3 regions of the Verrucosispora sp. ts21 genome follow, and region 3 is predicted to be linked to each of the others. Evidence: predicted binding sites of a transcription regulator. Region 3 holds the regulator's gene; each other region holds the start of a gene.
The links. The regulator HrcA, encoded in region 3, represses chaperone genes, less so after heat shock. The targets are predictions, from matches to a motif close to GGTTNGCACNCTCNNNNNGAGNGTGCNAACC.

Region 1: a site for HrcA is predicted at 1,504-1,534, ahead of groL (chaperonin GroEL). Genes of this name have one in related genera too.
Region 2: a site for HrcA is predicted at 5,255-5,285, ahead of groES (co-chaperone GroES). Genes of this name have one in related genera too.

Annotation. Positions count from the first base shown of each region.
Region 1 covers NZ_PNOZ01000050.1:39,621-46,722, reverse strand. Annotated here, with positions in the region: gene C1A38_RS21005 (hypothetical protein) at 554-1,456, shown strand; gene groL (chaperonin GroEL) at 1,732-3,354, shown strand; gene C1A38_RS20995 (hypothetical protein) at 3,423-3,665, opposite strand; gene C1A38_RS20990 (GNAT family N-acetyltransferase) at 3,754-4,689, opposite strand; gene C1A38_RS32235 (hypothetical protein) at 4,733-4,864, opposite strand; gene C1A38_RS20985 (S8 family serine peptidase) at 4,991-7,102, opposite strand, start outside.
Region 2 covers NZ_PNOZ01000036.1:60,559-67,660, reverse strand. Annotated here, with positions in the region: gene guaB (IMP dehydrogenase) at 1-755, opposite strand, end outside; gene C1A38_RS17155 (DUF5319 domain-containing protein) at 973-1,392, shown strand; gene C1A38_RS17150 (helix-turn-helix transcriptional regulator) at 1,476-2,273, opposite strand; gene C1A38_RS17145 (WhiB family transcriptional regulator) at 2,529-2,912, shown strand; gene groL (chaperonin GroEL) at 3,093-4,736, opposite strand; gene groES (co-chaperone GroES) at 4,807-5,115, opposite strand; gene C1A38_RS17130 (THUMP-like domain-containing protein) at 5,489-6,736, shown strand; gene ybaK (Cys-tRNA(Pro) deacylase) at 6,804-7,102, shown strand, end outside.
Region 3 covers NZ_PNOZ01000044.1:9,934-17,035, forward strand. Annotated here, with positions in the region: gene C1A38_RS19410 (PhoH family protein) at 1-106, opposite strand, end outside; gene C1A38_RS19415 (serine hydrolase domain-containing protein) at 293-1,681, opposite strand; gene C1A38_RS19420 (histidine triad nucleotide-binding protein) at 1,678-2,037, opposite strand; gene C1A38_RS19425 (SDR family NAD(P)-dependent oxidoreductase) at 2,132-2,893, shown strand; gene C1A38_RS19430 (16S rRNA (uracil(1498)-N(3))-methyltransferase) at 2,916-3,650, opposite strand; gene dnaJ (molecular chaperone DnaJ) at 3,661-4,806, opposite strand; gene hrcA (heat-inducible transcriptional repressor HrcA) at 4,880-5,902, opposite strand; gene C1A38_RS19445 (DUF4870 domain-containing protein) at 6,110-6,691, shown strand; gene hemW (radical SAM family heme chaperone HemW) at 6,707-7,102, opposite strand, start outside.

The sequences.
Region 1 (7,102 bases), on a different contig from region 3:
GCCGGCAGACCGTCGGTACGGGTGGCGTGGTCGCGGCCGGAGGGGGGCTGCGGTGCGGATACCTCACAAGGGAAGATCGTGAGCCGGAACCAGCTGTCGCTGAGGAGGGTTCATGTCCGACCAGCCACCCCCGGCAGGTCCACCGAATTCGTCACCAGACGAATCGGCCCCGTCCGTCGGTGCTTCCAGTTGGCAGCCCACCGACCCGACGGCACCTGCCTCGCCGCAACGAGATCCGGCCACCGCGGGTCCGCCGTCACCTCCGCCGCAGGGGTACGGCCCGGCCTCCGCGACGCCGCCTGGTGAATACGGACCGCCCGCTGCCGCACCGCCAGCCGGGTACGGCCCGCCACCCGGCGACTACGGCCCGCCGGTAGCCCCGCCGCCGGGCGGGTACGGCTCGCCACCTGGCGGGTACGGCCCGCCTGTAGCCCCGCCGCCGGGCGGGTACGGTCCGCCGCCGGGCGGGTCGCCGGGTAACCCGCCGCTCTGGGGCGGATATCCCGCCTATCCCGGCCAGCCGGCTCCGCCGGTCGGCAATCCTCAACAGCCGATGCCGGTCTATCCCGGCCAGCCCTTCCACGGCTGGTACGACCCGGCGGCGTACGGGCTCGATCCCGCCGACGCCCTGGTCACTCCGCCCGGTGCGGGTATCAATGGTTGGTTCAGCCGCTGCTGGGGTGCGGTGCGCCGGGGCTGGAGCCTGCTGCTGCCGATCGTCGTGCTGACCCAGGTGCTGCCGGCGGCGGCGCTGTCGGTGCTCGGGCTGATCTTCGACCCGTCGGCCCGGTGGGAGTCCGAGCTCGCCGCCGACTCTGCGGCCCTGCCCGCCAACTTCGGTGTCGACCTGGCGAAGTGGATGGGTGTGCTGGTCGCCGGGAGTCTGATCTTCGGTCTGGTGCAGTGTGTCGGGTGGGCCGCCGGCACGTGGGTTGTCGCCCGACAGGCAGCCGGTGCGCAGGTCAGTCTCGGGGGCGCATTCGGCTACGGCGTGCGCCGGGCGTTCGGCCTCTGGGGCTGGACGCTGCTCATCGGCCTGATCGTGACCCTCGGCTTCTGCCTCTGCTTCCTGCCCGGTGTCTACGCGGGCTTCGCGCTGGCCATGGCCGGACCGGTCTACCTCTTCGAGCGCCACGATCCGTTCGGCCGCTCGCACCGGATGCTGCGCGACCGGCTGGGGCTGCTGCTCGGCCGGGTGGCGTTGACGGCCGGCGTGGTGATCGCCATCGGGTTCGTCGCCGGCGTGGTGGAGGGGGTCGTGCTCATGCCGTTCGGCACCGCGCCGCTCGAAGCCGTGGACACCGCCGTCGGCGCGGTCCTGGTGATCGTCGGGGCGGCGCTGGTGGGACTGCCGGCACATCTGGCCCAGCTGGTCGGGCTGGTGGTCACGTACGCCGAACAGCGGGCCCACGAGGGTCCGGTGAACAGCGCGCGACTGGCTGCCGAACTCGGCTGAACCGGGCCATCGTGCTTGCACTCGGCAGGGGAGAGTGCTAAACAAGTCATTGGCACTCGCGTAGTGTGAGTGCCAACTGGTCGGGACGGTGGGGCTACGGCCGCGCTCGTGGCATAACCGCGGGTGAGGCATGTGGCCGGTCGTCGCGGGCTATCCGGCCCGGCCGAGGAGACGTCGTCGTCGCCAGGTGGCGACGTCCCAAGGTGCGTACACCAGACGGTTCATCCGGGGCACACACTCGGGTGGCCCGTGAGTGTCCAGGAGGACAACGCCGTATGGCCAAGATGATCGCGTTCGACGAAGAGGCGCGCCGCGGCCTCGAGCGGGGCATGAACCAGCTCGCCGACGCCGTGAAGGTGACCCTCGGCCCCAAGGGCCGCAACGTGGTGCTCGAGAAGAAGTGGGGTGCCCCCACCATCACCAACGATGGTGTGAGCATCGCCAAGGAGATCGAACTCGAGGACCCGTACGAGAAGATCGGCGCTGAGCTGGTCAAGGAGGTCGCCAAGAAGACCGACGACGTGGCCGGTGACGGCACGACGACGGCGACCGTCCTGGCCCAGGCTCTCGTGCGCGAGGGTCTGCGCAACGTGGCCGCCGGCGCCAACCCGATGGCCCTGAAGCGGGGCATCGAGGCCGCCGTGGCCAGCGTCTCGGAGGAGCTGCTGAAGCTCGCCAAGGACGTTGAGACCAAGGAGCAGATCGCCTCCACCGCCTCCATCTCCGCCGGTGACAACACCGTCGGCGAGATCATCGCCGAGGCGATGGACAAGGTCGGCAAGGAAGGCGTCATCACCGTCGAGGAGAGCAACACCTTCGGGCTGGAGCTGGAGCTCACCGAGGGTATGCGCTTCGACAAGGGCTACATCTCGGCCTACTTCATGACCGACCCGGAGCGTATGGAGGCCGTCTTCGACGACCCGTACATCCTGATCGCCAACAGCAAGATCTCGTCGGTCAAGGACCTGCTCCCGATCCTGGAGAAGGTCATGCAGGGCGGCAAGCCGCTGCTGATCATCGCCGAGGACCTGGAGGGCGAGGCCCTGGCCACCCTGGTGGTCAACAAGGTCCGGGGCACCTTCAAGTCGGTCGCCGTCAAGGCGCCGGGCTTCGGTGACCGCCGCAAGGCCATGCTGACCGACATCGCCATCCTCACCGGTGGTCAGGTCATCAGCGAGGAGGTCGGCCTCAAGCTGGACGCCGCCGGTCTCGACATGCTGGGCCGCGCCCGCAAGGTCGTGGTGACCAAGGACGAGACCACCATCGTCGACGGTGCCGGTGACGCCGAGCAGATCCAGGGCCGGGTGAACCAGATCCGGGCCGAGATCGACAAGAGCGACTCCGACTACGACCGGGAGAAGCTGCAGGAGCGTCTGGCCAAGCTGGCCGGCGGTGTTGCGGTGATCAAGGTCGGCGCGGCCACCGAGGTCGAGCTCAAGGAGCGCAAGCACCGCATCGAGGACGCGGTGCGCAACGCCAAGGCCGCTGTCGAGGAGGGCATCGTCCCGGGTGGTGGCGTCGCGCTAGTGCAGGCCGGCAAGACCGCCTTCGACAAGCTGGACCTGACCGGCGACGAGGCGACCGGCGCGCAGATCGTCAAGATCGCGCTGGACGCCCCGCTGCGGCAGATCGCCGTCAACGCCGGCCTCGAGGGTGGCGTCGTGGTGGAGCGGGTTCGCAACCTCGACGCGGGTCACGGCCTCAACGCCGCGAGCGGCGAGTACGTCGACCTGCTGGCCGCGGGCATCATCGACCCGGCCAAGGTGACCCGTTCGGCGCTGCAGAACGCCGCGTCGATCGCCGCGCTGTTCCTCACCACCGAGGCCGTGGTGGCGGACAAGCCGGAGAAGACCCCGGCCGCCCCGGCTGGCCCGGGTGGCGGGGAGATGGACTTCTGAGTCCAGCTTCAACCTGAAAGGGCGGGCCGCGTCAGCGGTCCGCCCTTTTTCCTGTCGGGGCGACTTCCCTATCGGGGCACGGGGCGCTGGTTGCGCCGCTTCTGCGCCCGGTCGTACGGCGGACGGTGTGGCACCGGCTCGTCCACCAGGATGAGTGGTTCCTCGGGTGCTTCGGTCGTTCCGGTCATCTCCGCCAGCTGCTCGGCGTCGCCGTAGTCCAGCCGGTTGATCGGCAGTGTGCCCGGCAGGTCGTGGACCGGGGCCCAGCCGGCAGGCAACGCCTCCGAGGCCTGATCGTCGTCCGTGGTCATGGCTGCCTCCTCTATACCGAACGGTAAGGGGCGTCGATGACCCGGGCGGGCGAACGGCGCTATCGGAGGCTATGCACCCTTCGCCCGGTTACGCCGAGTCGAGGCTCCGGCGATACAGGAAGAAGACCCGCTCGATCCGGGCTCCCGCACTGCGTGAATAGAACGGCACCGGACCGACCCAGCCGATCTGTGCGGTCTCGATCCCGGCGGCCCGCTGGTCGGCCAGGCAGCGCCGCAGCAGGACGCCGCCGATGCCGGATCCCTCGGCTGCGGGTGCCGTACCCATCGGCCCGAACCAACTCGGCCGCGCCGACCCGTAGGCGGCGAAGCCGAGTAGCTCGCCGTCGCGTTCGGCCAGGTGGCAGCCGGCGTCCGGGCGTCCGAGCGAGCCGGCCAGTTCGGCGTCCCAGGAGCCGCCGAAGGTGACCCGGGAGAAGGCGGCGAGCGCCGGCAGGTCGGCAGGCTCGGCACGGCGTACGGTCACCCCCTGCCCGGCGAGGCGGGTCTCGGCGGCCTCCGTGGAGCGCAGCGCCGGTGACCCGTCGTACGACAGGTCGACGGTCATGTTCCAGGCCGTGCGGTCCTGCGTGTAGCCGAGTGCGAGGGCCAGGCAGACCGCCGGGGTGTACCTGACGTCCACCCCGGGCCAGGCGTAGTGCGGCGGGTTGCCGGCGAGAAGCACCTCGACCGCGCCCAGTTCGGCAAGTGCCTGCTCGGCGTGCCCGAGCAGTGCCCGGCCGACGCCCTGACGCCGCTGGCGTGGCTCCACGGCCACCAGGTCCACGTGCCCCGTGCGGCCGTCGCCGTCGGCCAACGAACAGATCAGTACGCCGATCAACTCACCGGCCCGGTACGCCCCGAACACTCGCACCGTCCGGTCGGCCTCGGCGCGTACCCAGAGCGTCGTCACGAGTGGCTCGGCCTCGGTCGCGTCCTCCGGCAGGTCGAGCGCCCGTCGACACAGTCGCACCACCTCGGGAGCCCGTTCGAGGGTCAACTCGGTGACGGTCGTCTCGGCATCCATGGCTGCCGACCCTAGATCATCGCCGATCCGGTGTCAGACCCGCTCATGGTGAGGTGCTGATGCCGCCTCGGACACTCAACGGATCGTCGACGCTGGACTTGGTGACCACCTGGATCGCTCCACAGCACAGGGCCACGACGAGGGCGGGCACGCCCAGCAGGACCAGCAGCGCCATGCCGCGCCACCGGGCAACCGACGGCGCCAGGGGAGCGCCGGGTGAATGACCGTGCATGAGCCTGCAAGATAGCAGTTCACGAACCGTTTGTGACCCCTTGACGAGATCTGCTCACATTGCGTGAGGTCAGCCGCGGACGGCGCGTACGGCCGCGTACGCGTCGACCAGGCCGGCGCCGATCACGTTGCGCGTACCACCGCAGGCGTCGGTGCGCTCCGCCGAATCGGTACCGGTCGGGACGGCGGTGGCCGTGGCGCGCAGCAGTTGCCGGGTCCGATCGAGGTCGCCGACCAGGTCGGGATCGGCCGACCACATCAGCGCGACCACGCCCGCCACCTGGGGGGTGGCCATGGAGGTGCCGTCGAGGGTGGCGTACCCGCCGCCGGGCATCGCGGAGAGCACGTCCGCTCCCGGAGCCATCAGGTCCGGTTTGGCCACCCCGCCGGGTGCCGGGCCCCGGGAGGAGAAGGCGGCGACCTGACGCCGCTGGTCCACCGCGCCGACGGTGAGCACGTCCGGGTACGGTGCGGGCGGGTCCTGTACCGAATCGCAGAGCGGTCCGCTGTTGCCGGCCGCCGCGACGACCAGGATTCCCGCCGCCTCCAGCGCGTCCGTGGCCGGTCGTAGCGCTTGCGGATCACAGCCCTCGATCGGCGGGCAGCCCCACGAGTTGGTCAGGATCTCCGGTGCGCGGGCCGGTCGGCCGTCGGTGAACGGGTCACCGCCGGGCGGGAAGGGCGCCAGCATGAACTGAAGGCAGTCGAGGTAGGAGGCCGGATTGCCGAGATTGCGGTCGAGGTTGACGCAGCCCACCCAGTTCGCCCCCGGCGCGACGCCGATGCCGCCCCGGCCGACCGCGCTGCCCACCGTGTGGGTGCCGTGCCCGCTGCGGTCGGTCGGCGTACGGGTGCCGTTCCACGGATCGAACCAGGAATCGTCGCCGCCCCGGAAGTTCTCGACAAGCGTCGGATGCCGCCCGTCCACCCCGGAGTCGGAACTGCCCACGGTCACCCCGGCCCCGGTGACGCCAAGCTCGGACCAGACCCGGTCCGCGCCGATCATGGTGATGTTCCAGGGCGGGCCGTCCGGCGCCGGTGCGTGACCGACCGCCGGCGCGGCGGGTGAGGGCAACGGGCGCAGCCGCTGGCTGACCAGCACCCGAGCCACCTCGGGCCGGCGGGACAGCCAGGCCCGTACCGCCGGTCCACCGTCCACCTCGATCGCGTTGACCAGGTAGTACGGCCGGTGTTCCAGTCGCAGCCGGCGCAGGTCGCGACGCAACTCGGCCTGGGTGCGTTCGGCGGTGGCGACCAGTCGCCGGTAGACCTGCTCGGCGCGGGCGTCGCGGCCCGCCTTACCCGTCCCGGTCGGCAGGTCGGCGAGATCCGCCTGCTCGCGCAGCAGCACGAAGAGCCGCTCGCCGTGCAGGCCGGGCTGACCGACCCCGACACCGATCGCACCGACCGCGACCAGCAGGACCAGCGTGGTCAGCCCGGCCAGTGCGGGGCGGGGCGGGCGTGCCGCCGGACGGGCCAGCAGCAGGCCGTACGCGATGGCCAGCACCAGCGCGACGACGAGCCCGGCACCCGTCGCGACCGCCACCCAGAACGGCACGTCCCGGGTGGTGGCGAGCAGCAGGCTGATCTCCTCCGGGTCGGTGAACGCCAGCGGACCGAACACGTTGAGCCCGACCAACCAGGCGGTGGAGGTGCGGCCCGCGGTCCGGGGGTGTCGACGGGTCAGCGCGTGCAGCGCGGCCAGCGCGAAGCCCACCGGTGGCAGCGCCACCAGCAGCGGCAACTGGGCACCGGACTGGCCGGTGCCGGCACCGACCAGCAGCAGCACCACCCCCGCGACCAGCCCACCCAGCAGGACCAGTCGAGCCGGCCGGGGCGGCTGGCCGCCGGTGAAGTGGTCCCAGAACCGGGCATCGAGCAACGCCGCCGCCAGCGCCCCGACGGCTGCTGCGGCCAGCCCGGCGAGAACGGTTTCCAGCAGACCACCGAGCGCGCCCAGCCAGACCCAGGGCACCAGCAGGGCCAGCCCGGCGGCCAGAGCCAGCCAGGTCGCCACCGATGGCCGCAGGCTGCGGGGCCGCGCCGGTGCCGGCCACCGGTCGGCCCCGGCCAGCCGGCTCGACACCCACCTGGCGACCAGCGCCAGCAGGGTGGCCGTGACGGCCAGCGCGGCAAGGTACGCCTCGTGGTGCACCGGGGGGATCGCTCGCAACAGCCCGAG
Region 2 (7,102 bases), on a different contig from region 3:
CCGATCGCCGCGGCCACCCGCAGGCGACCGGCGTCGTCCTTGGTGGCGTTCGGGTACTGCTCGCTCTTGGTGAAGTCCTTCACGGTGATCAGCCCGCGCAGCTTGCCGGCACCGTCGACGATCGGCAGCTTCTCGACCTTGTGCTGACGCAGCAGGCCCAGCGCGTCGTCCTTGCTCACCCCGACCGGGGCGGTGACCAGCGGCGGCTGGGTCATGATGTCGCGGACCGGCGTGGCCGGGTCGGAGACGAACCGCATGTCCCGGTTGGTGACGATGCCGACCAGTTGCCCCTCGGCGTCCACCACCGGCACGCCGGAGATCCGGTAACGCCCGCAGAGCTGATCGACCTCACGCAGGGTGTCGTCCGGGCTGGCGGTGACCGGGTTGGTGATCATGCCGGACTCGGAGCGCTTCACCAGGTCGACCTGGAGCGCCTGGTCCTCCACGGAGAGGTTGCGGTGCAGCACGCCGATGCCGCCCTGGCGGGCCATGGCGATCGCCATCCGCGCCTCGGTCACCGTGTCCATCGCGCTGGACAGCAGCGGGATGGAGAGGGTGACGTTGCGGGTGAGCCGGGTGACGGTGTTCACCCGGCTGGGCACCACGTCCGACTCGCCGGGCTGCAGCAGCACGTCGTCGAAGGTCAGCCCCAGCGGCACCACCCGGGCCGAGCCCGCCGGCAGCTCGGGCAGGTGGCCGCCCAGCTCGCCAGCATCGGCGCCGGCGGAAAGGTCGGTCTGGGGCGAATTCTCCACGATTGCTCTCCTGAGCTGCTCGAACGGGCTGCAGTGAGGGTGGTCTGGGCACCGGCGAACGGCCGGGCAGGAAGGCGTCGGCCCCATCGTACCCAGTGGCTCCGGTGGCACCCGCGAGCGGCGGTAGGTGCGGCGAAGACGCGGCGACGGGATGTCCCGAGCTGGATTGCTCGACGGGGGACGGGCATCGGCGGGTGCTTAGGTCTACGGTGAGGGGGTGCAAGACGAGCCCATCGACCCGTTCACCGGCGACCCCGCCGACCCGGCAGCCGGCCTGGACGACCCTGACCGCGACTCCTCGCTCGACCCACTGACCGACGTCGAACGTCAGGACGTGCTGGAGGATCTCGCCGATCTGGAGATCTACCAGGCGCTGCTCGCGCCGATCGGCGTACGCGGGCTCGTCATCGAGTGTGAGGACTGCCGCGAGCCGCACTACTTCGACTGGGACCTGCTCCGGGGCAACCTGCGGCACCTGCTCAGCTCCGGGCGACCCCGGGTGCACGAGCCGGCCTTCGACCCGGACCCGGACCACTACGTCACCTGGGACTACGCGCGCGGCTACGCCGACGGTGTGCACGACACACTCAGCGAGGGCACCGAGGACAGCGAGGACGAGGCCGCCTCCCGGGACTGACCCGCCCGCCCGGGTGACGGCATCAGCGGAGCACGGCCGGTCACCCACAGAGGACTCGCCCCGGCGGAGTCGGCCTACCGCCTTCAGGCGACCAGGCCAGCACGGAATCCGGCGGCCACCGCGTGGGCCCGGTCCCGGGCACCGAGCTTGCGGAACAGCCGTCGGGCGTGGGTTTTCACGGTGTCCTCGGAGACGAACAACTCACGGCCGATCTCGGCGTTGCTCTTGCCCTCGGCCATGCCGAGCAGCACCTGCAACTCGCGTTCGGTGAGCCCGATCGTGGACCGGTCGGCGCGGGGCGGCCTGGCGGCGGTGCCCTTCTCCTCCTCGGCGTCCGGCTCGGCCGGATCCTCGCCGCGCTGCACCGGCACCATCGCAGGGCTGCCCGCCGCGTCCGTTGCCGTCCAGGTCGGGGAGCTGTCGCCGGTGGGCCGACCGTTTGGTGCCGGCCGAGGGCCGCCCACCGCCGCGGTGTCCCGCGCCGGGTCGGCGATCCGGTTCCGGTTGGCCCGACCCGGTGCGGCCAGCAGCAGCAGCGCCTTGGCGACCGCGCTGGTCAGGTCATGGTCGATGCCCTGGATCAGTCCACGCGCCCCGGCGTGGATCGTCGCCGCCGCCGCCTCGGACTCCTCCATACCGAGCAGCAGCACCGCGGCCTGCGGCGCGCGTGCCAGTACCCGCCGGACGAACCCGGCACTGTCGGGGCGGGTGAGGGCGGTGTCGGCGAGCACCACGTCGGCGGGACGCTCGGCCAGCCGCAGCATCACCTCGGGGTCGGAGACGGCCGTCCGGACAGCACCGGACAATCCCAGCCGCGCCGCTGCGGAAGTCAAATGCTGTGCAGCGAGCGGCGTCCGAACGCACACAAGAACGGTACGCACAACGATCTCCTCTCCGCAGACGAGCAGACCATGACCGGGCAGCCTCGGGAGGAACTTCCGGGCAATCCTCCCAAGTTTTCCGACAGATAGGTCATTTGCCCCAAGTCGCCACAGCTTTTGGATCACAAGACGTGTGAGCGGAGAGCGGTCGGGGTACCGGGGGCTCAAGGCCGGGAACGGTGCCCTGCGCGGCCCGCCACCCGGACAAGCCGGCCAACAAGCATCTCGCGGTGCCGCGCGAGAGGAGGGGTGCTGATGTCGAACGTACGTAGACTGCCCGGACCCATCGTCGACCTGTGGGACTGGCAACGTCTGGGCGCCTGCCGTGGCCGGGACAGCGCGCAGTTCTTCCACCCGGACGGCGAGCGGGGCTCGTCGCGGCTGCGCCGGGAATCGGGCGCCAAGGCCGTCTGCCGCGCCTGCCCGGTACGGGCCGAGTGCGCCGCGCACGCCCTGACCGTGCGGGAGCCGTACGGAGTGTGGGGCGGCTTCAGCGAATCCGAGCGGCTACGGCTGCTCGCGGTCGGCTGGGAGGATCTCGCCGACCGCCGGCAGACCCGGGTGGACGTCGCCCGCCTGGAGGCCCGACTGGGCAGCAGCCACCGGTCGACCGTCCCCACCCAACGCAACGTCGCCTGATCCAGCCATGAACCACCGCTGCCGCGCCCTGCACAGGGCGCGGCAGCGTGCTTCCGGCACCATGGCGGGAACCGGTGCCGGCTGGCCTCGTGTGCTGCACCCGGTCAGCTGACAGCCGCCGAGCGGTACGGCGGGCGCTCCGGGGGAGCGGCGCACCCGCCGTGCCGTGTCACGGACGGCTCAGAAGCCCGGGCCGTGCTGGTGGCTGTGACCGTGACCGTGGCCGTGACCAGCGGCGGCGGCCTCCGGCTCCTTGGGCTTCTCCACCACGAGGCTCTCGGTGGTGAGCAGCAGGCCGGCGATGGACGCGGCGTTGGTGACCGCGTTACGGGTCACCTTCACCGGGTCGATGATGCCGGACGCGGCCAGGTCCACGTAGTCGCCGATGGCGGCGTCGAGGCCGTGGCCCCACTTGCCCTCGGTGACCTTCTGCACCACGACGTACCCGTCGTGCCCGGCGTTCTGGGCGATCCAGCGCAGCGGCTCGACAAGCGCCTTGCGCACGATCGACACACCGACCTTCTCGTCACCGGTGAAGCCGAGGTCGTCGTCGAGCACCGACAGGATCTGGGCCAGGGCGGCGCCACCGCCGGGCACCGTACCCTCCTCGACCGCGGCCTTGGTCGCGGCGATGGCGTCCTCGATGCGGTGCTTGCGCTCCTTCATCTCGACCTCGGTGGCCGCGCCGACCTTGACCACGGCGATGCCACCGGAGAGCTTGGCCAGCCGCTCGGCCAGCTTCTCCCGGTCCCAGTCGGAGTCCGAAGCCTCGATCTCCTTGCGGATCTGGGCGACCCGGTCGGCGACCTCGCTGGCCTGGCCACCACCATCGACGATCGTGGTGTTCTCCTTGTCGACCACGATGCGCCGGGCGGTGCCGAGCACCTCCAGGCCGACCTGGTCGAGCTTGTAGCCCAGCTCGGGCGCGACCAGCTCGGCACCGGTCAGGATCGCCATGTCCTGCAGCATCGCCTTGCGGCGGTCACCGAAGCCGGGCGCCTTGACCGCGCAGACCTTGAGGGTCTTGCGGATCGAGTTGACCACCAGGGTGGACAGCGCCTGACCCTCGACGTCCTCGGCGACGATCAGCAGCGGCTTGTTGTCCTGGAGGACCTTCTCCAGCAGCGGCAGCAGCTCCTCGATCGCCGAGATCTTCTGCGTGGTGATCAGGATGTACGCGTCCTCCAGGACCGACTCCTGCGCCTCCACGTCGGTGACGAAGTTCGGCGAGATGAAGCCCTTGTCGAACTGGAGGCCCTCGGTGACGTCCAGTTCGGTCTGCAGCGCCGAGCCTTCCTCGACGGTGATCACACCGTCGCGGCCGACCCGCTCCATCGCCTCGGCGATCAGCTCACCGATTGTGGAGTCCTGCGCCGAGATCGTCGCCACGTGCGCGACGGACTTCTTGTCGGAGACCTCGACGGCCTTGCCGAGCAGGGCCTCGGAGACCTTGGCCGCAGCGGCGTCGATGCCCCGCTTGAGACCGGCCGGGTTGGCGCCCGCGGTCACGTTGCGCAGGCCCTCGCGGACCATCGCCTGGGCCAGCACGGTCGCGGTGGTGGTCCCGTCGCCGGCGACGTCGTTGGTCTTGGTCGCCACCTCCTTGACCAGCTGCGCGCCGAGGTTCTCGTACGGGTTGGTGAGCTCGATCTCCTTGGCGATGGTCACACCATCGTTGGTGATCGTCGGCGCACCGAATTTCTTGTCCAGGACGACGTTGCGCCCGCGCGGCCCGAGAGTGACCTTGACCGCGTTCGCGAGCGCGTTGACACCGTGCTCCAGCTGGTGCCGGGCGTCATCCGAGAAGCTCAGGATCTTCGCCATGTATGTCCCTTCGAAGCGACGTTGCCCCGGCCCGGCGAGCCGGTCCGGGGCAACGACACTGATCGGTTGCTTACTTCTCGATGATCGCGAGGACGTCGCGGGCGGAGAGCACCAGGTACTCCTCGCCGGCGTACTTGACCTCGGTGCCGCCGTACTTCGAGTAGAGGACGGTGTCGCCCACCTTGACGTCCATCGGGATCCGGTCACCGTCGTCGTCGAAACGACCCGGGCCGACAGCGAGGACGGTGCCCTCCTGCGGCTTCTCCTTGGCGGTGTCGGGAATCACGATGCCCGACGCAGTGGTGGTCTCAGCCTCGTTCGCCTGGACCAGGATCCGGTCCTCGAGCGGCTTGATCGCAACCTTGGTCGCGGTAGTCACGGGCATACCCTCCTGGGGTACTGGTTTCGTTACCGGTCGGCGTACCGACCAGCGTCGGTCTGCCACATGCCACCGGGCGGGGCCGTCGTCGCGGGTGCCGGTCCGCCTGGCGTTCAACTCCCGGGCACGAGGGCCCGAGGGTTGGCACCCTCAGGGTGAGAGTGCTAATCGCAGGTTATTCCTCGGCTAGCACTCCGTCAAGGAGAGTGCCAACGCTCCCCCTTCGTGTCGACACCTTTCCGACACCCGCGGCCCGCCCGGTCCCCGGTTTCAGGGGCTTGGGCGGGCGGCCTGCCCAGGCGAGCCGGCCGGGCGGTCCAGGCCGGGGCCGGGTGGGTGGGGGCGGAGCCGGGTGGGTCGGGACAATGGGTGGGTGGATCTGGAGCAGCTTGCGGCGTTGCGTACGCCCGAGGGGTCGGGCGCGCTCGCGGCGGCGGCCCGGGTGGCCGGCGGTGACCCGCTGGCCGCGGCGGCGGCGCTGCGCTCGGCCGGGATCCCCGCCGGGTTGGCGGCGGCGGCGCTGACCCAGGCGGAGCTGCGCCGCCGGGCGGCGGGCAAGTTCGGGCCGGCGGCGAGCGGCATGTTCTTCACCCGGCCCGGCCTGGAACAGGCCACCCGAGGGGTGGTCGCGCGACGCCGCGCGCACCGGCTGCGCGAGGCCGGGGTGACCAGCCTGGCCGACCTGGGTTGCGGACTGGGGGCCGACGCGCTCGCCGCCGCCCGGACCGGCATCCGGGTGTACGGCGTGGAGGCCGACCCGCTCACCGCCGCGCTGGCCGAGGCGAACGCGCAGGCCGCCGGGCTGACCGCGCTGTTCACCGTCGAGTGCGGGGATGCGACGGCGTTCGACGTGAACCGGGTCGAGGCGGTCTTCTGCGACCCGGCGCGCCGCCGGGCCGGAACGGGACGTCGGATCTTCGACCCGAACTCGTACTCGCCGCCGTGGGACTTCGTCACCGGGCTCGCGCAACGGGTGCCCCGGACGGTGGTGAAGGTCGCCCCCGGTCTCGACCACGCCCTCATCCCCGCCGGCGCCGAGGCCGAGTGGGTGAGCGTCGACGGCAACCTGGTCGAGGCGGCGCTCTGGTGCGGCCCGCTCGCCGAAACCCCCCGCCGCGCGACCGTGTTGAAGGAAGGGCCCCCTGTTAACGCCTCCGGTAGTAAAGGGGCCCCTTCTTATCACCCCGTCGACGGGCCGAGCGTCCACCAACTCGTCGGTTCGGGGCGGCAGGAGGCACCTGTCGGGCCGGTACGCCGCTTCGTGTACGACCCGGACCCGGCGGTGCTCCGCGCCCACCTGGTCGCCGAACTCGCCGCCGACCTGGATGCCTCGCTGGCCGACCCGAGCATCGCCTACCTCTATGCCGACGCGCCGACGCCGACGCCGTACGCCCGCTGCCTGGAGGTGACCGACGTGCTGCCGTTCTCGCTGAAGCGCCTGCGCGCGTTGCTGCGGGAGCGCCGGGTCGGCCGGGTGGAGATCCTCAAGCGTGGCTCGGCGCTGGAACCCGAACGACTCCGGCACGACCTGCGGCTGGCCGGTGACCAACCGGCGAGCCTGGTGCTGACCCGGGTCGCCGCCGCCCCGACGGTGCTGGTCTGCCAGCCGGTCACCGGCTAGGGCCACGCAGGGTCGAGGCGGGAAAGCTGCTGGCCTCCGGGCCGGGGGCGCAGTTAGGTTGGCGCACATGACGGGACGGGGTACGCCGGCGATGGTGCTGCTGACGAAGCACCGCATCACCCATCGCACCCATCCCTACGATGTCGCGGCGGACTCGCCGAACTACGGCGCGTTGGTCGCCGCCGCGATCGGCGTACCACCCGGACGGGTCTTCAAGACCCTGATCGCCGAGGTGGACGGTGCCCTCACCGTGGCGATCGTGCCGGTGACCGGCGAGTTGGACCTCAAGGCGCTGGCCGCGGCGGTCGGCGGCAAGCGGGCCACGCTTGCCGAACGCGGTGCCGCCGAACGCGCCACCGGCTACGT
Region 3 (7,102 bases):
GCAGGATCTCGTCACCCGCGCCGAGCAGGTTCACCATGATCTTCGAGTCGGGGACGGTGATCCTGGTCTGCACCCGGGGTGGGCCGGGAGGTGGGGTGCCGGTCATAGGTCGGGCCGAAGGGCCCTGCGCCACCTGCTCTCGATCTCGGTGCCGGGCCTGGCGCCACGGCGTGCTGACGTTACCTCCATCGTATCGGGTCGCCCGCGCGGACACGCTGCCCAATTCCGCCGGCACGACACAGGCGTACACGAGCGGACGAAACGCCATAAAAGGCGCGGCTGTCCGGGCGGGTCAGGCCCGGAAGTCGTACCCGTCGAAGGCCTCCTGGTGCCGGGTGAACCGGTATGTCGCCCAGTGCATCCGGACCACCACCCCGGCACCGTCGCGGGTCAGCCGGAGCAACTCGCCGACCTCCCGCCCGGCGACCGTACGGAACACGTCCGGCCGGTCCGGTTGCGGCGCGAAGACCGCCGGCGGCTTGCCCGGCGGATCGTCCGCGCCCCGGGCCTGGAGGGTCCCGTCCCGCCAACTGAACACGTACTGGAAGCCTTCGCCCCACCAGCGGCCGAGCAGCCCACGCAGCTGGGCGGGGGCCGGGTCGCCGGGTCGCCACGGAGTGATCTCGGCGGGGTCGTGCTCGACGGCGGCGGCGAGCAGCCGGTGCGGCAGCTCCAGCAGCTCCGCCGAGGTGCCCGAGGAGCCCAGCACGGCAGCCCCGAAGGCGGCAGGGGTGCCCTCGCCGCCCCGGCGGCCGTACGCCCCGGCCAGGAATCCGGGCATGGCGCCGTCGTGCCCGACGTGCACCACCCGGTCGCCCTGCGGCACCAGGATCAGGCCGAGGCCGAACCCGGCGTTCCAGAGCGCCTCGTCGGTGACCGTGACCGGCCAGCGCATCTCTTCCAGGGTGGCCGGGCCGAGCACCCGGCCGGTCGCGTCCATCGCCGCCGGGTCGGCCAGGAAGGCCGCCCAACGGGCCATGTCGGTGGCCGTGCTCCAGAGCTGGGCGGCCGGGCCGACGGCACCGAAGTCGGTCGGCGGCTCCGGATGCGCCTCGTCGGAGTACGCGTCGACCAGGTAACCGGTGGCCGCCCGAGGGCCTGGCGAAACCGTGGTGCTGGTCAGTCCGAGCGGAGTCAGCACCCGCTCGGTAAGCACCTCGGCCCAGGTGCTTGCGCGTACCTGGCCGACCAGCCGGCCGAGCAGCGCCATGCCGAGGTTGGAGTAGTGGAAACGCCGGCCGGGCGGCAACACCCGCTCGGCCCGGTCCAGCTCGGCGACGAGTTGGTCGGCGTCGGGCACCCGCAGCGTGTCCCAGACGTCGCCGTACGGCTCGCGTTGCAGGCCCGCGGTGTGCGACAGCAACCGGCGTACGGTCAGCTCGCCGTGCGCCGGCAGGTCCAGGTGCCGGCCCAACCGATCGTCGAGGTCGAGCAGCCCGTCGTCGCGACACTGCATGACCAGTACGGCGGTGAAGGTCTTGGTCACCGACCCGATCCGGAACCGGGTCTGTTCGTCGAGCGCGGTGTCGTTGCCGGTGCCGCCGACCGTGCACGTCCACAGCGCCCGGTCGGCCCGGTGCACGGCGGCCGAGACCGCCGGCACCCGAGCCTGCGCCTGGACCCGCCGCACCAGCCGTTCGAGCTGCTGGGCGGCGGCGGTACGGCCGGCGGCCGAACTCACGCCACGCTCCGGGCCAACATCGGTCCGAGCGGCGCACCGCCCAGCACGTGCGCGTGCACGTGGAAGACCTCCTGGCCGCCGTAGGGGCCGGTGTTGAACATCAGCCGGAAGCCGTCGCCGAGCAGCCCCTCGTCCTCGGCCACCGCGGCGGCCGTGGCGAGCACCTCACCGGCCAGCGCCGGGTCGCCCTGGCCGAGGGTGGCCACGTCGGCGTAGTGCTCCTTCGGGATGACCAGCACGTGCACCGGCGCCTTCGGGTCGATGTCGCGGAAGGCGAGCGTGGTGGGGGTCTCGCGGACCACCGTGGCCGGGATCTCCCCGGCGACGATCCGGCAGAACAGACAGTCAGTACTCACCCGGGCAGTGTAAGGAAGGGCCCCTGCTTAACGCCTCAGGTAGAGCAAGGGCCCCTTGTTAACACCACCGCGCAGGTACGGCAGGATGTCGCCCATGGCGGAACGGGCAGTGCTGGTCACGGGCGGTTCACGGGGCATCGGGCGGGCGGTGGTGCAGGCCTTCGCCGCCTCCGGCGACCGGGTGGCCATCCACCACCGCGACTCGGCCGACCTGGCCGAGCAGCTGCGGGCCGACCTGCCGGGCACCGGCCACGTGGTGGTCCGCGCCGACCTCGCCGACCCCGACGCCGTACGGGCGATGGTGGACGAGGCCGCCGACCGCCTCGACGGGCTCGACGTACTTGTCAACAACGCCGGCGTGTTCGGGCCGGCCGACCCGCCGCACCCCGTCTTCGGCAGCAGCTACGAGCAGTGGCGGCAACGCTGGCGCGAGGTCTGCGACACCAACCTGTTCGGGGCGGCCAACGCCGCCTGGTGCGCCGCCCAGCACATGCGCACGCGAGGTGGGCGAATCGTCAACGTCTCCTCGCGCGGCGCGTTCCGCGGCGAGCCGACCAATCCGGCGTACGGCGCTAGCAAGGCCGGTCTCAACGCGATGGCCCAGTCGTTGGCGGTGGCCCTGGCGCCGTACGGCATCGCGGTGGCCACGGTCGCGCCCGGCTTCGTCGAGACGGACATGACCAACGAGCACCTGAAGGCACCGCGTGGCGACGCCATCCGGGCGCAGAGCCCGTTCGACCGGGTGGCCCGGCCCGAGGAGATCGCCGCCGCCGTGCACTGGCTGGCCAGCCCCGAGGCGGAGTGGGCCTCCGGCACCATCATCGACCTCAACGGCGCCTCCTACCTGCGCACCTGACGCAGCAGGCCGACAGCGGGGTCTACCAGCGCAGGAGGCGGGTGGCGAGGACGGCCAGGGCGGCCACGCCGGCGGTGGAGGTACGCAGCACCGAGGGGCCGAGGCGGACCGGGTGCGCGCCGGCCTCCTCAAACGTTGCCAGCTCGGCCGGGGTGATGCCGCCCTCGGGGCCGACCACCAGCACGATCTCGCCCGCCTCGGGCAGCTCGACGGTGGTCAGCCGGTCGGTCGCCTCCTCGTGCAGGACGTAGCCGGCGGCGGCGCCGGAGATGCGTCGGGCCACCGATGCGGTGGACTCGTCCGGCGCGCCTGCCACCACGGGCAGCCACGCCCGGCGGGCCTGCTTCGCCGCCTCGCGGGCCGTGGCCACCCACTTGTCCCGGGCCCGTACGCCCCGGTCTCCGCGCCACTGCGCGACCGACCGGCCGGCCGCCCAGGGGACGATCTCGTCCACGCCCGCCTCGGTCATCGCCTGTACGGCCAGTTCACCCCGGTCACCCTTGGCGATGCCCTGCACCACCACCAGCCGGGGGTTCGCCGCGTCGACGTACCCCCGGTCGGTGATCTCGAGGTCGAGGGTGCCCCGGCCGACGGCGCTGACCACGGCGGCGGCCGTGCCGCCCCGGCCGTCGCCGAGCAGCAGTTCCTCGCCGACCCGTAGCCGTTGCACGGTGGCGGCGTGGTGCCCTTCGGGGCCGTCGAGCACCATCGTGTCGGCGGCGGGCAGCGACTCGACCAGGAACAGCGGAGCGGACACGGGACGCCGGTCAGCCGTGACCGTTGAACGCGTCGCGCATCCGGGAGAAGAAGCCGCCCTGCTTGGTCAGCTCGGCGACCTCCTCGCCCCGGGTCTTGGCGAAGTCGCGCAGCATCCGCTCCTGGTCGGCGTCGAGCTTGGTCGGGGTACGCACGTCGAGGTGGACGTAGAGGTCACCACGACCGGTCCCACGCAGGTGGGGCACGCCCCGGGCGCGCAACCGCAGCGTGCTGCCGGGCTGGGTGCCCGCCTTGACGTCGACCGGTTCCTCGCTGTCGAGCGTCTTGATGGTCAGCCGGGTGCCGAGCGCCGCGGCGGTCATCGGCACGGTGACCCGGCAGTGCAGGTCGTCGCCCTTGCGGGAGAAGACGTCGTGCGGCCGCTCGTGGATCTCGACGTAGAGGTCACCGGCGGTGCCACCACCCGGACCGACCTCGCCCTGCTGGGCCAGCCGGATCCGCATGCCGTCCTCGACCCCGGCCGGGATCTTGACGGTCAGCGACCGGCGGGTCCGCACCCGCCCGTCACCGGCGCAGGTCGGGCAGGGGTGCGGGATGGTGGTGCCGTAGCCCTGGCAGACGGTGCACGGCCGGGCGGAGACCACCTGACCGAGGAAGGTGCGCTGCACCGACTGCACCTCGCCCCGGCCACCGCACGCCTCGCAGGTCGCCAGGTGGGTGCCGGCGGCGGTGCCCGCACCGGAGCAGGTGGTGCAGAGCACCGCGGTGTCCACGGTGATCGGCGCTTCCACCCCGAAGGCGGTCTCCTGCAGGTCCAGTTCCAGCCGCAGGATCGCGTCGGCACCCGGTCGGGTACGCGGTCGCGGTCCCCGGCCGGCGCCGGTGGCCCCGCCGAAGAAGGCGTCCATGATGTCCTGGAAGCCGACGAACGGCCCGGCGCCGCCGGGCCCGCCCGGGCCACCGGCACCGCCACCGCCCGGGGCCAACGGGTCGCCGCCGAGGTCGACGATCTGTCGTTTCCGATCGTCCGAGAGGACCTCGTACGCGGCGTTGATGTCCTTGAACTTCTCCTGTGCCTCCGGATCCGGATTGACGTCCGGGTGGAATTGCCGCGCGAGCTTGCGGTACGCGCGCTTGATCTCGTCATCGGAGGCGCCCCGGCTGACGCCGAGAATGCCGTAGTAGTCCCTGGCCACTGCGTTCCGTGTCCTCGTGTTCGTCTCGCGTTACGCCGGTCGGCGGCGGCAGCCCACCGTCGGCCCTGACTGATCAGTTCTGGGCCAGCAGCTCGCCCACGTAGCGTGCCACGGCCCTCACCGTGGCGATGGTCCCGGGGTAGTCCATCCGGGTCGGCCCCAGCACGCCCATCCCCCCGACGATCGTCGCGCCCGGGCCGTAGCCGGTGCTGACCACGGAGGCCGCCCGCAGGTTGTCGATCTCGTTCTCGTCACCGATGCGTACCCGTAGCGTGCTCGGCTCCACCTCGCCGATGAGTTTGAGCAGCACGACCTCCTCCTCGAGGGCTTCGAGGATCGGCCGCAGGGAACCCTGGAAGTCCAGTAGACCGCCGCGGGCGAGGTTGGCGGTGCCGGCCAGCGCGATCCGCTCCTCGTGCCGCTCGACAAGTGTCTCCAGCAACACGGTGGACAGGGTGGTCATGGCACCACGCAGATGCGGAACGCACTCGTCGATGAGGGCCTGCACCAGCGGTGGGGTCTCCGACAACTGGATGCCGACCAGCTTCTCGTTGACCGTCCGACGCAGGTCCAGCACGTCGTCGGCGTGGATCGGGGCGGGCAGTTCGACCAGCCGCTGCTCGACCCGCCCGGTGTCGGCTATCACGACGAGCATCAGTCGGGTGGTGGAGATCGGCACCAGCTCCAGATGCCGTACGCGGGACCGGGCCAGGCTCGGGTACTGCACCACGGCGACCTGCCGGGTCAGCTGCGCCAACAGCCGGACGGTGCGGTGCACCACGTCGTCGAGGTCGACCGCGCCGGCCAGGAACCGCTCGATCGCCCGGCGTTCGGCCGGGCTGAGCGGCTTGACCCGGCTCAACCGGTCGACGAACAGCCGGTAGCCGCGGTCGGTGGGCACTCGACCGGCGCTGGTGTGCGGCTGCCGGATGTAGCCCTCTTCCTCCAGCACGGCCATGTCGTTCCTGACGGTGGCCGGCGAGACACCGAGCTGGTGCCGCTCGACCAGGGCCTTGCTGCCGACCGGCTCCTGGGTGGCGACGTAGTCCTCGACAATCGCCCGCAGTACGGCGAGCTTGCGGTCGTCGAGACCCATCTCCCACCTCCTGTCGCAGGTCAGTGTCGAGCGTCACCCACCGTCGGCGGGCGCCCTGGCACTCGACTGTAGCGAGTGCCAGTCTACGTCGAGGCTCCCGGCAGCGCGATGATCAAGAAAACGGAGTTGTCCGCAGTCCGATCGGGGACTTGACACTCGCCGGTGTCGCTATGGTGCGCCATTGCCGCTGGCACCTACCGTGAGCCCATGACTGAACCACCTCGTCCCCCGAGTTTCGGCGACGATCCCACGGCTCCCGTTTCCGGATCGTCTGGCCAGGGCGGCTATCCCCCGCCCGGCGGCTACCCGCCGCCCGGTGACCAGCCCCCGCCGGCCGGCTACCCGCCGCCGGGTGGTTATCCGCCGCCCGGCGGTTATCCGCCCCCCGGTGTCGGCTACCCGACCGGCGGCTACGGCGCGCCCGGCGGCGGCTACGGCAGCAACGAAGACAAGACCTGGGCCCTGATCGCCCACTTCGGCGGCCCGCTCGGCGTGGTCGTCGGTGGTGGCCTGCTCGGCTGGGTCGCCCCGCTGATCGCGAACATGACCCGCGGGCAGCAGTCCCCGGTCGTCCGGGCGCACGCCGTCGCGGCCCTGAACTTCCAGCTCACCTGGGCGATCGCCGGGCTGCTGAGCTGGGTGCTCACCGCAATCACCTGCGGCATTCTGTTCTTCGTCCCGTTCCTGGCCGCGATCGTGCCGGTGATCTTCGGCATCATCGGCGGCGTCAAGGCCAATGAGGGCGCCCTCTACCGGTACCCGATGAGCTACTCCTTCGTGAAGGCCTGATCCCTGAGCCCGTCATCAGGGCAGCAGGTCACGCACCACGGCGTCGGCGAGCAGCCGGCCGCGCAGGGTCAACACCGCGCGGCCGGCCGCGTGGGCGGGAGCGGCCAGCAGGCCGTCGGTCACCGCCCGCGCCGCCGCCGCGCGACCGGCGTCGTCGAGCACGTCCAGCGGCAGGCCGTCGGCAAGCCGCAGCCGGAGCATGACCTCCTCCATCCGGGCCTCGTCGGCGGTCAGCACCTCCCGCGCCAGTCCGGGTGACCGGCCGGCGGCCAGGCGTTGGGCGTACGCCGTGGGGTGTTTGACGTTCCACCAGCGCACCCCACCGACGTGGCTGTGCGCCCCCGGCCCGAGGCCCCACCAGTCGCCGCCGGTCCAGTAGAGCAGGTTGTGCCGGCACCGGGCCGATGGCGT